2 regions of the Methylocystis sp. WRRC1 genome follow, and region 2 is predicted to be linked to the other one. Evidence: predicted binding sites of a transcription regulator. Region 2 holds the regulator's gene; the other holds the start of a gene.

What was found. Region 2 encodes HrcA, which represses chaperone genes, less so after heat shock. Its sites were predicted from a motif close to GTTAGCACTCNCNNNNNGNGAGTGCTAAC; they were not measured.
Positions count from the first base shown of each region.
Region 1: groES (co-chaperone GroES) is a predicted target of HrcA. The motif match lies at 2,573-2,601, and genes of this name have one in related genera.

Region 1 covers NZ_JAJFZJ010000001.1:1,963,427-1,970,125, forward strand. The annotation lists gene LG047_RS09450 (hypothetical protein) at 1-374, opposite strand, end outside; gene lspA (signal peptidase II) at 540-1,052, opposite strand; gene LG047_RS09460 (serine protease) at 1,223-2,389, shown strand; gene groES (co-chaperone GroES) at 2,669-2,956, shown strand; gene groL (chaperonin GroEL) at 3,004-4,644, shown strand; gene LG047_RS09475 (right-handed parallel beta-helix repeat-containing protein) at 4,805-5,740, shown strand; gene LG047_RS09480 (right-handed parallel beta-helix repeat-containing protein) at 5,771-6,694, shown strand.
Region 2 covers NZ_JAJFZJ010000001.1:2,994,658-3,001,356, reverse strand. The annotation lists gene LG047_RS14565 (M4 family metallopeptidase) at 1-661, shown strand, start outside; gene LG047_RS14560 (protealysin inhibitor emfourin) at 693-1,019, shown strand; gene LG047_RS14555 (primosomal protein N') at 1,087-3,333, shown strand; gene LG047_RS14550 (YARHG domain-containing protein) at 3,576-3,872, shown strand; gene LG047_RS14545 (hypothetical protein) at 3,914-4,261, shown strand; gene hrcA (heat-inducible transcriptional repressor HrcA) at 4,333-5,418, opposite strand; gene LG047_RS14535 (outer membrane protein) at 5,535-6,314, opposite strand; gene LG047_RS14530 (glycosyltransferase) at 6,488-6,699, opposite strand, start outside.

The DNA.
Region 1 (6,699 bases), 1.0 Mb from region 2:
GCGGCAGTCGGCGCGGGTCCGCGCACGCGCTCGAGAAGGCCGGGTTTCTTGGGGTCCGGCGGAGCGCCGGCCACGCGGCCGAAGCGATCGCTCTTGCGCTGCGTTCCCGGGGCGTTGCTCGGCCAGCCGTCGGGGCGGTCGACGCTCTCGCGCGGGGCGGGAAGAACGTCGGCGCTGCGGCTCGGCGGCAGCACGAGCTTCGGGCGCTCGCTGTAGTCGATCGACCTGGCGTCCGTCTCGGTGGACACGCCGACAAGGTCCATCACAGAGGTGATCGTGGATTTGTCGTCATAGGCCAGAGCCGGCGCGGCGTAGGCCGCCGCAAGACCGGCGAAAGCGCAGATGGCGCGACGCCGCGACCGTGCGAGCTTCATCGAAGGATCTCCCTGGTGCCCAAAAGGACGGCGACCGCGAGACGCGACGCCGAGACCTCTGCTTGACCCCGAAAGCCGCAACATGTGCGCGACTTGTTGGCGATTTAGTGGCGGGGCGCGCTTTTCCTTAAGCCAAAAGCGGCCGGCGCGCGAATCGCGGCCGCATCAAGGCCCCTCGGCCGGCGACTCCGGCGGGGCGAAAAGGCTCTCGTAAAGGAGAAGCGCCACTCCCGCCGTGATGAAAACGTCGGCGACGTTGAAAACGTAATTGGCCAGCGGGCCGACGGGCAGGGTCGTGTGGAGATAGAAAAAATCCGCGACCGCCCCGCGCGTGATCCGGTCCGTCGCGTTGCCGAGCGCGCCGCCGATGACGAGGCCGAGGGCCAGGGCCGTGAGCCGGTCCCGGACCCTCGTGAGCCAGAAGGCCAGTCCGGCGACGATGACGCCCTGCGCCGCGAGGAGCGCCGCCCTGGCTGAGTCCTCATGCGCGGGAAACAGCGAATAGGAGACGCCGTAATTCCAGGACAGCAGCACATCGAGAAAGGGCGCGACATTGATCGGTCCACGCTCCGCAATGTCGAAGACGTTCAGCATCCAATACTTGTGCGCCTGGTCGAGCGCGAGCGCGGCGAGCGCGGCGGCGAGGCCGAGGGCGCGAGGGGTCGGTCGGGGGGACAAGCGGGACGTCCTCAGAAGCGGAGCGGCGGAAAAGCCGCAGCCCGCTTACTAGGCCGGCTCGGCCCGAGGGGCAACCAGGCGTCCGCCCCCCGTTTCGATTTGCGCAAACGTCGCCTTTGCTATATGTAAACCTCCCTGTGGGGTTATGTGTTCGAACTGGGAGGGGCAAAATGTCATTTTTTAAGACGCCGGGCGTCGGATCCCGGCTGTTTCAGGCTTCCGCCGCTGTATTTGCGACGACGCTTCTGGCGTCGGGCGCCTTTGCGCAGGCCGCGCCGCCGCTGACGGCGCCGGGCGGGGACGCCAGGTCGACGGAAAACTACTGGACCGCGGACCGCATCAGGAACGCAAAGCCGATCGAACTCGTCCCCGCGCCGGGACACCGGCTGCAGCCGATCGACTCGACCGCCGCCGCCGCGGGTCCGTCGCAGACGGGCGCGGGAGCGCCTCCGACGACCGAGGACTCCAGCGCCATCGCGCGCCGGCTGCATCCGCCGATGCCTTTGACGGGCGCCGCGCCGGATGACGCTGGGACCAGCCGCAACACGAGCTCCTATGGCGCGCATTTCACGACGAGCCGGGTGTTCCCGGACGCCGCCACGACGACCTACCCCTATGTCACGACGGGTCGCCTCGCGTTCCGCAACCCGCGGACCGGGCGTGACTCGGTCTGTTCGGCGTCGGTGCTGCGGCCGCGCGTTCTCGTGACGGCGGGCCACTGCGTCTATCACGCGGGGCCGACGAGCGACGATCCGAGCACCAACAAATATTTCTATAGCAACTGGGTGTTCGTCCCCGCCTATAACAACGGCGCGGCGCCGAAAGGCACCTGGACCCCGGCTTGGGTGATCGTCTCCGGCTTCTGGTCGGCTGGCAACGGGTCGGTGCCCAATCAGCAGGACGTCGCCATGATGGAAATGCGCGACAACACCGCGGGCCAGAAGATTTCGGCGTTCACCGGCTATCTCGGCTATTCGACGGGCGGCCTGTCGCCGAACCATCTGACGATCATCGGCTATCCCTGCAATCTGGACAATTGCGCGAAGATGCAGAACACGACCGCCGAAAGCTTCGCCAATGGCGGAAGCAACACGGTCACCTACGGTTCCGCGCAGCGCGGCGGCACGAGCGGCGGCCCCTGGATTCAGGATTTCGGCGTCGCTGGAGCCGGCTCTCCCGCCGGAACGGCGAGGAACTGGCTGAAGTCGGTCTCCTCCTACGGCCCGGTCGCCACCGAGCCGAAATACCTGGGTGGTTCGATCCTGATGTCGAGCGGAACGTCGAGCTTCATCGACCTTCTGAACAAGGCCTGCGCACATCGGGCTGGAAACTGCTGAGTTTTCGCCTCACCTGACTTTGTAAATCGCCCCCGTCCGGAGACATCCGGACGGGGGCGACTTTTTTTATGGTTTCCCTCTCTCGATCTGCGGTCGCCGCGGCGACGAAATCGCGGCAAAAGGCGATCTTCCCTCCTGTCCAATCTTGACTTTGCGTTGGCGGCGGAATATGTCCAGCCCGCTGTTGGCACTCGTCTTTAGAGAGTGCCAACAGCTTTCGCTTATCTCTTGCGACGGGCGGCCGAGGCCGCTCGAAGCGCAGAAAAGGAAGAATTGGCAATGGCGTTTCGTCCCCTGCACGACCGGGTCGTGGTCAAGCGTCTCGAAGGCGAGGAAAAGACCAAGGGCGGCATCATCATCCCCGACACCGCCAAGGAAAAGCCGCAGGAAGGCAAAGTGATTTCCGTGGGCCCCGGCGCCCGCGACGAGAGCGGCAAGCTGGTTCCGCTCGATGTGAAGGCCGGCGATCGCGTGCTGTTCGGCAAATGGTCCGGCACCGAGGTCAAGATCGACGGCGAAGACCTGCTCATCATGAAGGAAAGCGACATCCTGGGCATCGTCGACTGACCCGACCCCGCCCTTCCCGCTTTCAAATCATCTCCAGGAGTTTCTAAATGGCTGCCAAAGACGTCCGTTTCTCCACCGACGCGCGCGACCGCATTCTGCGCGGCGTCGAAGTCCTCGCCAACGCCGTCAAGGTCACGCTCGGTCCGAAGGGCCGCAATGTCGTGATCGAGAAGTCCTTCGGCGCGCCCCGCATCACCAAGGACGGCGTGACCGTCGCCAAGGAGATCGAGCTTTCCGACAAGTTCGAGAACCTCGGCGCCCAGCTCGTCCGTGAAGTCGCCTCCAAGCAGAATGACATTGCCGGCGACGGCACCACCACTGCGACCGTGCTCGCCGCCTCGATCGCCAAGGAAGGCGCCAAGGCCGTGGCCGCCGGCCTCAACCCGATGGATCTGAAGCGTGGCGTCGATCTCGCCGTCGAGGCCATCGTCGCCGACCTCAAGGCCCACTCCAAGAAGGTCACCTCCAACGACGAGATCGCCCAGGTCGGCACCATCTCGGCCAATGGCGACCGCTTCATCGGCGAGGAAATCGCCAAGGCGATGCAGAAGGTCGGCAATGAGGGCGTCATCACGGTCGAGGAGGCCAAGAGCCTCGAGACCGAGACCGACATCGTCGAGGGCATGCAGTTCGACCGCGGCTATCTGTCCCCCTACTTCATCACCAACGCCGAGAAGATGATCGCCGAGCTCGACGACGCCTATCTTCTCATCCACGAGAAGAAGCTGTCGACGCTGCAGCCGCTGCTGCCGATCCTCGAGGCGGTCGTCCAGACCGGCAAGCCGCTCGTCATCGTCGCCGAGGACATCGAGGGCGAGGCGCTCGCCACGCTCGTCGTCAACAAGCTGCGTGGCGGCCTCAAGATCGCCGCCGTGAAGGCGCCGGGCTTCGGCGATCGCCGCAAGGCCATGCTCGAAGACATCGCCATCCTAACGGGCGGCCAGATGATCGCCGAGGATCTGGGCATCAAGCTCGAAAACGTGACGCTCCCCATGCTCGGCCGCGCCAAGCGCGTTCGCATCGAGAAGGAGAACACCACGATCATCGACGGCGCCGGCGACAAGAAGGACATCGAGGCCCGCATTGCCCAGATCAAGTCGCAGATCGAGGAGACCACCTCCGACTACGACCGTGAGAAGCTCCAGGAGCGTCTCGCCAAGCTCGCGGGCGGCGTTGCGGTGATCCGCGTCGGCGGCGCGACGGAAGTTGAAGTCAAGGAGAAGAAGGACCGCGTCGACGACGCCCTCAACGCGACCCGCGCGGCCGTTGAAGAAGGCGTGTCGCCCGGCGGCGGCGTTGCGCTGCTGCGCGCCATCAAGGCGCTCGACGGCGTCAAGACCGCCAACGGCGACCAGAAGACGGGCGTCGACATCGTGCGCAAGGCCATCCAGGCTCCGGCGCGCCAGATCGTCGACAACGCCGGCGGCGACGGCGCGGTCGTGGTCGGCAAGCTGCTCGAGGCCACCGAATATGGCTATGGCTTCGACGCCCAGAAGGGCGAGTTCGGCGACCTGATGAAGCTCGGCATCATCGACCCGACCAAGGTCGTGCGCACCGCGCTGCAGGACGCCGCTTCGATCGCCGGGCTGATCATCACCACCGAGGCGACGATCACCGAGGCGCCGAAGAAGGAAGCCCCCGCGATGCCGGCCGGCGGCATGGGCGGCATGGGCGGCATGGACTTCTAAGTCCACCGCTTCAGCAACTGTTCAGCACGGAAAGCCCCGGGGAGACCCGGGGCTTTCTTCGTTTCATGCGATTCATTCACTGGTAATTGTACAGCTCTAGTTTTCATTCGCCGCGAAAACGCGGCCCCATTGAAACATTGAATTTGTGGAGCGGATCATCATGCGGCGGCGTTTTCCCGTTTTTGTCGCGAGTCTTCTGCTGACACCCGGTCTTGCGGGGCCGGTTCACGCGGCATCAAATCTCGTTGCGGTGTCTGCGCGCGGCGTCGACGCCGCCGGCTGCGGAAGCGTCGCGTGCCCCTGCCGCACGCTGCAATATGCGCAAAATCTCGTCGCGCCGGGCGGCCAGCTCGACGTGATGGAAAGCGGCGAATATGGCGCGCTCACCATCACCAAATCGGTCGATGTCGTCTATGCGGGAACGGGCGTCGCCCTCGTGCAGCCGACGGGCGCGGGCAAGAACGGGGTGCAGGTCTTTGCCGGCGCCGCCGATGTCGTGCGGCTGCGAGGCCTCACCATAGAGGGCGGCGGCGTCGGCCTCAATGGCGTCGTGTTCCGCTCCGGCGCCCGACTCGAGATCGCAGACTCCGCCATACGCAACTTCACGAGCAACGGCGTCACGCTCGCTGGCGCCAACAGCCGTTTCTCGGTCATCGACACCGTCATCTCCGACAACGCCGGTTTTGGCCTGCGCGCCATTCCCGCCGCGACGAATGCAAAGGGCGAAATGGACGGCGTGCAGCTCCTCGAAAATGCAATGGGCGGCGCCCTTCTGGAGAATACGTCCTCTGCGCTCACGGAGGTCGTGGTCACGAAAAGCGTCGCCATGGGCAATCGCGCGGTCAGTCCCGGCGCGGGCTTTCGCGTCGCCGGCGCCGGCGCGCGTCTGACGCTGCGCGAGACCACGTCGAAGGACAACAGGATCGGCGTTTCGGCCAATAATGGCGGCGTTCTTCGTGTTTCGGGCTCTACGCTCGTCGGCAACAATACGGCGGCTGAGAAGCAGGGCGGCGTAATCGAAAGTTTCGGCGACAATGTCGTCAGGGCCAACGCCAACGACGCGCTCTCCGCGCTGACGCCCGTGAGCAATCACTGAAATTTCACCAGACTTTTTTGGAGTCACAGCATGCTCACGCGATATTCATGCGCCATCGCAGGCGCGCTCAGCCTCTTCGCATCGTCGGCTCTTGCCGCCCCGACCCTGGTCTTCGTCTCGACGCGCGGCACGGACGCGACCGGCTGCGGGACCATTTCCGCTCCCTGCCGCAGTCTGCAGGTCGCGCAAGACGCCGTCGCAACGGGCGGCTACATCAATATCCTCGATCCGGGCGAATACGCGGCCGTCTCTCTCACGAAGTCGGTCAATATCGTGAACGAGAGCCGGGGCGCCGCGCTGGTGCGGGCCAATGCGCCATTCGCCAGCGCGATCGGCGTCAACGTCAATCCCCTCGCCATCGTGCGGCTGCGCGGGCTCACGATCGAAGGGAACGGCCCAAACACCTGGGGGGTGATCTTCAATCTGGGAAAACGGCTGGAACTCGCGGACAGCGTCATTCGCAACGCCACCGGCGACGGGGTGTTCATGAATAACCGCAACAATCCGACCTTCGTGTTTTCCAATACGACCATCGCCAACAACGGCGGATTTGGGGTCCACGCCGCCGTGTCGGGCGGCTATGCGACCGACCTGCGGCTGACCGACAATTTTCTCGGCGGCATGCAGTTGTCCGGCGCGTCCGAAACCAGCTTCAACGCAGTCGTGATCGAAAACAGCTCCGCGACGAACGCTCCGGGCGGCTCCGCCGACGGCCGCGCCGGATTTGCCGCCCAGGGCGCCGTTCTGGTCTTGAGAGGCGCCACGCTGCGCGGCTTTCCATTCGGCGTCATCGCCAACTCCGCTATCATTCGTCTGAGCCGCTCGACGCTGACGGGCAACGCCGTCGCCGCGAAGACGCCGGGCGCGCCGATGATCGAGAGTTCGGGCGACAATGTCATTCGGGGCAATACGGACGACGCGCTGGGCGCGTTCACAGCCGCGCCGCTTCACTGACGCCC
Region 2 (6,699 bases):
GCGTCAGTGGCACGGGGCGAACAAGGGCGACGCGAAGCAGAATGATCCGATGACCGCCGATTGGAACATTGGCGGCGACCTGCTGCTCCCCGGCGTGCATGGCGTCGGACTGCGGTCGATGAGCAATCCGGGCGGCGCCTACGACGATCCGCGTCTGGGCGGCAAGGACCCGCAACCCAAGCATATGTCGCAATATGTCGATCTTCCCAACAACGCCGACGGCGACTGGGGCGGGGTTCACTACAATTCCGGAATCCCCAACCATGCTTTCTATCTCGCGGCGGTCGCGGTCGGAAAGCCGGCTTGGGAAGTTCTCGGAAAGATATGGTACACGACCCTCACCGAACGCCTCAAGGCGGATGCGGACTTCGCCAAATGCGCCGCGGAGACGATCTCCGTCGCACGCGACTATTTCGGCGATGACGTCGCGCGCAAGGTTGCGGCGGCGTGGTCCAGCGTCGGCGTGACGGAGGTAGAACCGCGCGCCATGGCCGCGGCCTTCAGGACGAGCCTGCTGAAGCCGGCGGATGTGCTCGGATTGACCGAAAAGTCGACCAAGGCCAAGGAGAGCTTGAAGAAACTCGAGAAGACCGCCGTCGGCCGGGCGAAGAAAAAGGTTGCGGACGCCAGGAGCGCGATCGAGGCCGCAGCCCATAAGTAACGGTCATTCTCGCGCAAAGGGGAACGGTCTCATGTCGCCGGGAACGGAGAAAAGCGAAAGCCCTTCCGATAACCCGGCGGCGGACCCGGACAAGGGACCCCTGCTCCGCATCACCCGCCTCGGCGGGCATTTGCCGTTACTCAAGCCGAAGCGCGAAGTTCTGTTCAACACATTGTCGCAGGTCGAGCGCGGCGCGATCGAAGCCATATTTTCGCTCAAGACGCCCGAGGAGAGCGTAGAGGCGCGGCGTCCCGACGCGACGAGCTACAAATTTGAACTCGAGGGGCCAACGACCAACCTCTGCGTGACCGTTCCGGGTCTGAAAATCCCCAAACCGCTATCCAGACTGCTGCCGTGAACGTCTCTTAGTCGACCCTGCGGCAGGGAGTCCTCGCGACGACCGAAATATGGTCTATGACGGCTCCATGAGCGGGGCCGAAGACACCACCAACTCGCAGGCGCAGATCGTAGAGGTCCTGCCGCCCGTCGCCGTCGATGCGCCCTACTCCTATTTCGCGCCGCCGGCGCTGGGGCTTCAACCCGGCGACAGCGTGAAAATTCCGCTGGGGACGCGCGAGGCCTATGGCGTCGTCTGGGCCGTCGACGCGGCGCCCGCCGCCCGCGGCAATCTCAAGATGGTCATCACGCGGCTCGATCGGCCGCGGCTGTCGCAGAAGCTGCGTGACTTCATCGACTGGCTGGCGCGCTACACGCTCGCGCCGCGCGGCATGGCGCTGCGGCTCGCGACGCGCGCGGCCGAGGAAGCCGCGCCAGACGCCCTCCGCACGCTCTATCGCGCAACCGGCGCAACGCCCGAGCGTCTCACGCCCACGCGCGGGCGCGTGCTGGCCGCGGCGGAAGGCGGCATGGCCTTCACGAAAAAGGCGCTGGCCGACGCCGCCGCCTGTTCCCCGGGCGTCATCGACGCCCTGGTCGACGACGGCGCGCTGGAGACGATCGCCGCGCCGCCCGACCCGATTGCGCGCCCGCTCGATCCCGATCATGGCGCGCCGCTGCTGGAGCCCGCGCAACTCGCGGCCGCACAGGCGCTGACCGCGGCGGTGCGGGCGCATGCATACAAGCCGTTCCTTCTCGAAGGCGTCACCGGCGCCGGCAAGACGGAAGTCTATTTCGAAGCCATCGCCGCCGCGCTGAAGGAAGGCGGACAGGCGCTGGTGATGATGCCGGAGATTGCGCTCACCGCGCAGTTTCTCGAACGCTTCGCGACGCGTTTCGGCGAGAAGCCGGCGGAGTGGCATTCGGGCGTCTCCCCGCGCAAGCGGGCGCGCATCTGGCGCGCGGCGGCGACAGGCGAACTCAGCGTCGTCGCCGGCGCGCGCTCGGCGCTGTTTCTTCCGTTTCGCGACCTGCGCCTCATCGTCGTCGATGAGGAGCACGAAGGCGCCTACAAGCAGGACGACGGCGTTTCCTACCACGCGCGCGACATGGCCGTGGTGCGCGCGCGCATGGAGGACGCGACCATCGCGCTCGCCTCCGCGACGCCGTCGATCGAAACGCGGGTAAACGCCCAACGCGGCCGCTACGGACATCTGAAACTCGACGCGCGCGCCGGGTCGCGGCCGATGCCGCTGCTCGAATCCATCGACATGCGCGTCGAAGGGCCGCCGCGCGGACGCTGGATCGCGCCTCGTCTGGCCCTCGCCGTCGGAGAAACAATCTCGCGCGGCGAACAGGCGCTGCTGTTTCTCAATCGTCGCGGCTATGCGCCGCTCACTCTATGCCGCGTTTGCGGCCATCGTTTCCGCTGCGAGAACTGCGACGCGTGGCTCGTCGAACATCGCTTCCGCCGCGCGCTGGTCTGCCATCATTGCGGACATGTCGAACGCCGCCCCGACGTCTGCCCCGAATGCGAGGCCGAAGATTCGCTCGCCGCCTGCGGACCCGGCGTCGAGCGTCTCGCGGAAGAGGCGGCGACGCTGTTTCCCGACGCGCGCATTCTCGTTCTGTCGTCCGATTTCCCCGGCGGGGCGGAGCGCCTCAGGCGCGAGCTCGAGGAAATCGCAAAAGGCGCCTTCGACATCGTCATCGGCACGCAACTCGTCGCAAAGGGGCATAATTTCCCGCATCTCACGCTCGTCGGCGTGGTCGACGCCGATCTGGGCCTCGGCAGCGGCGATCCGCGCGCGGCCGAGCGCACCTTTCAATTGCTCAATCAGGTTACCGGACGCGCGGGGCGCGGCGACAAGCCCGGCCGCGCGCTGATCCAGACCTTTCAACCAGACCATCCCGTCATCGCGGCGCTGCTCTCCGGCGACGCCGAAAAATTCTACGCACAGGAAATCGCGCTTCGCGAGCGAGCGGGGCTGCCGCCTTTCGGCCGTCTGGCCGCGCTCATCGTCTCCGCCAGGGACGCCGCCGCCGCCGAGGCGCACGCCCGCGCAATTACGCGCGCCGCGCATGATCTGCCGCCCTCGCCGCGCTACCGCGTCGCGGCGCTCGGCGGACTGCCGGAGGCGGACGAAATCATGCTTCTCGGCCCGGCCGAAGCGCCGATCGCGCTCATTCGCGGCCGTTATCGTTATCGCCTGCTCGTGAAGGCGCCGCGCAGCGCCGATGTGCAGAGCTTCCTGCGGGACCTCATCGGCGCAAGCCCGAAGGAACGCGGCGGCGTGCGCGTGCAGATCGACGTCGATCCGCAGAATTTCATGTGATCGAGGCGCGAAATAATACGGGTCGTGGCGAGGGCGCCACGGCGATTGGATTGCAACGCGACTTTTCACCGCATTCATGTCGGCCGCGAGCGTAGCCATGTCATGTGACGGCGGGAATGTGCGTCCCCGGGACCGCGCAGGAGGAGGCGGCAGCGTCAACACTACAGAAAGTGCCCTGGCTCGGACCGTTGACGTTCGCAATTTCCGACACAGTTACAAGGCGCTATCAGGGAGAATTGAAAATGGCTTATCGGGCGTCAAACTTCATACACGGCGCGATTGCGGCCGTTGTCATGGGCGGCAGCCTGTTTGCGGCGCCGCCGCCGGCGCGAGCGCAGCATCCATCGGACATGTCCTGCGACGAATTGTGGTACGAGCGAAACAAGATCTACGCGCGTAACGGATATTGTTTCAAAACGGCCCGCGCCAGGGCCGAATTCGGCCCCGGATGCTTCCCCCCCTACGGCGATTTGCGCGGCTGGGAGAGAAGGCGCGTAAACGAAATTCAGATGTGGGAGAGCCGCAACGGCTGCAATTGATTGCCCAATTTAGGTGAAACCTCATCCACAAGGGACATGACATGGTTAAGCATGTGAATTTACTCGTTGCCGCCGCTGTGGCGGTCGGCGCCCTGTCCATGACCGCGACGAACGCCTCGGCCATGCCGGCGGCGCCGAAAGACGCTGTCGCGCAATCAGGCGAAGCCGCGGGTCTCGAACAGGCGCATGCGGTGTGGGTCTGTCGTTACGGCCGTTGCTTCTGGACGCATGGTGGTCACCATCACGGCGGCCATGGATGGGGCGGACACGGACACTGGGGCGGTCATCACGGCTGGGGCTGGGGCGGCCACCACGGCGGTCACTGGGGCCATCATGGTCATCATGGACATCATCACCATGGCCACCACCACGGCGGCCACCGCCGGTGATCATCCGGTTGAGACGCTGAAACAGGCGAGCATGACGCGGGCGGGGGCTGACGGTCTCCGCCCGTTTCTTTTCACCCGCCGCCGACGACGCGCGCAACGACTTTCGCGGTATAGTCCACCATCGGCACGATGCGCGCGTAATTCAGCCGCGTAGGGCCGATCACTCCGAGGGCGCCGATGATGCGCCGCTCGCTGTCGCGCAGGGGCGCGGCGATCAGCGAGGAGCCGGAGAGCGAGAACAGCTTGTTCTCCGAGCCGATGAAGATGCGGACGCCCTCGCCCTCTTCCGCGCGTTCGAGCAAATCGATCACGCCGGTCTTGGTTTCTAGATCGGCGAAAAGCAGCCGCACGCGCTCGAGGTCGGCGGCGGCGGTCAGATCCTCGAGGAGATGCGCCTGTCCGCGCACGATGAGCTGACGGGCGCCGCTCGATGCGCCCGCCCAACTCGCCATCCCTTCCTCCACGAGACGCGCGGTCAATTCGTCGAGCTCCATCTGCGCGGCCCGGCGCGACGCCTCTATGCCTTCGCGCGCTTCCGCCAATGTGCGGCCGGTGATGCGCGCATTCAGATAATTCGCCGCCTCGGTGAGCGCCGACGCCGGCAGATCGCGCGCGACGGGAATGACGCGGTTCTCGACCGTGCCGTCGTCGGCGACGAGGATCGCCAGCGCGCGTTCGGGCTCGAGCCGCACGAAGTCGATCTGCTTCAGGCGGACATTTTCCTTCGTCGCGACGACGACGCCCGCGACGCGCGTCAGGCCTGAGAGCAGGCTGGTCGCCTCCGACAGCACGCCCTGGAAATCATGCCCCTTCGAGGCGGCCTCGACCTCGGCGGCGATGCGGGCGCGCTCCGAGTCGTCGAGATCGCCGACCTGCAGCATGGAGTCGACGAAGAAGCGCAGGCCGAGTTCGGTCGGCAGGCGTCCCGCGCTCGTATGCGGCGCGTAGATGAGGCCAAGCTCTTCGAGATCCTGCATCACATTGCGCACGGACGCAGGCGACAGAGTCATCGGCAGAAGACGCGACAATTGCCGCGAGCCGACAGGCTCCCCGGAGGCGAGATAGCTGTCGACGATCTGGCGGAAAATCTCTCGGGACCGATCGGTGAGCTGAGCGAGACCCGAGGCCGGCGAAATTATCGGTGTTGTGCGGATCATGACATAAGACAATATCGCATCCCGCCGCGCCGTCGAGGCCGCGCCGCGAAACAAAAAAGCCCGGCCAAACCGGCCGGGCTCGAACGACGCGCGAGGCGTCGGTTGCTTTGCGTCGATCAGAGGCCGAGGCCATCCCATCCGAGCAGCGCGCCAATGCTCTTCACATTGTAGTTCAGGCCGACGCGGGCGAGATGCGTGTCGAAGCCGCGGCCGTCGAAGGTGCGGAAACCGTTCGGGAAAGCGAGGCCGGTGCCGCTCGGGCCCTTCATGCTCGTGTAGAGATATTCGGCCTTGATCGAGAACTTGTCCCAGAAGGCGTATTCGAGACCCGCGCCGACCGTCCAGCCGGCCTGCCAGGTCGAGGCGTTGGTCGGGAACAGGAAGCCGCCGATGGAATCCGTGCCGGAAGCCTTCACCCGGCCATAGGCGAGACCGCCGGTGACGTAAGGCAGGATGCGGCCGAAGGCGTAGCCGAAGCGGAGCCGCTCGGCGCCGAACCACTCGAGGCGATTGCTCACGCCGCCGAACCAGGAGTTGGTGTTGTTGCTGCGCACGTCGGCGTAGCTGAACTCCGACTCGTAGCCCAGAACGAAATTGTTGGAGAACTGCCACGTGTAGCCGCTCTCGTAACCGACGAGATAGCCGCTCGTGCCCCGCGAGGTGTTGACGTTCCATACGGCGGGAACGGCACCGAAGTCCCATATCCAGGAGCTGGTGCTGGACGAGCCGCCGCCATAGCCGCCGACGACGCCGATGTGCCAACCTTCCCAGCTGAAGACCGGCGGCGGGGGAATGTATTCCGGCGGGGCCTTTCGGCTGGGGAGATCCGCGGCGGAGGCGGCGCCGATCATGAGGACCGACGCCAATGCGCCGACAACGGTAGCCTTGAAAGTCATTTTACCCGTCTCCAATGCAAGGCCGCCGGGGACCCCGCGCAGCACGTCGATATCCAAGGTAACACCACTGAATTGATGAAGAAATTCTAACAACCGCCGGCCGCGTGATTTTCGCGCCGGCGTTGCGATTGCGCCACACTTTCTTCAAGGCCGTGTTTTCACAGCGTAAAAAGTCACGATCCGCGCGCAAGAAGCGGAGCCGTGAGCGTGGCGAGATTGCGCTCGTAGGCGGAGGATGAAAAGCGCGCGTCGTAGTAGGCGCGCGTCGCGCTCGCCCTCCGCGCCGATTCGTCCGCGGCCGGCGCCCGCGCAGCCTCGACGAGCGCGCGCGCGAAATCCTCTGCCGTATCCGCCAGGCTTACGCCGGGCAGCGAGAGCGCTTCCG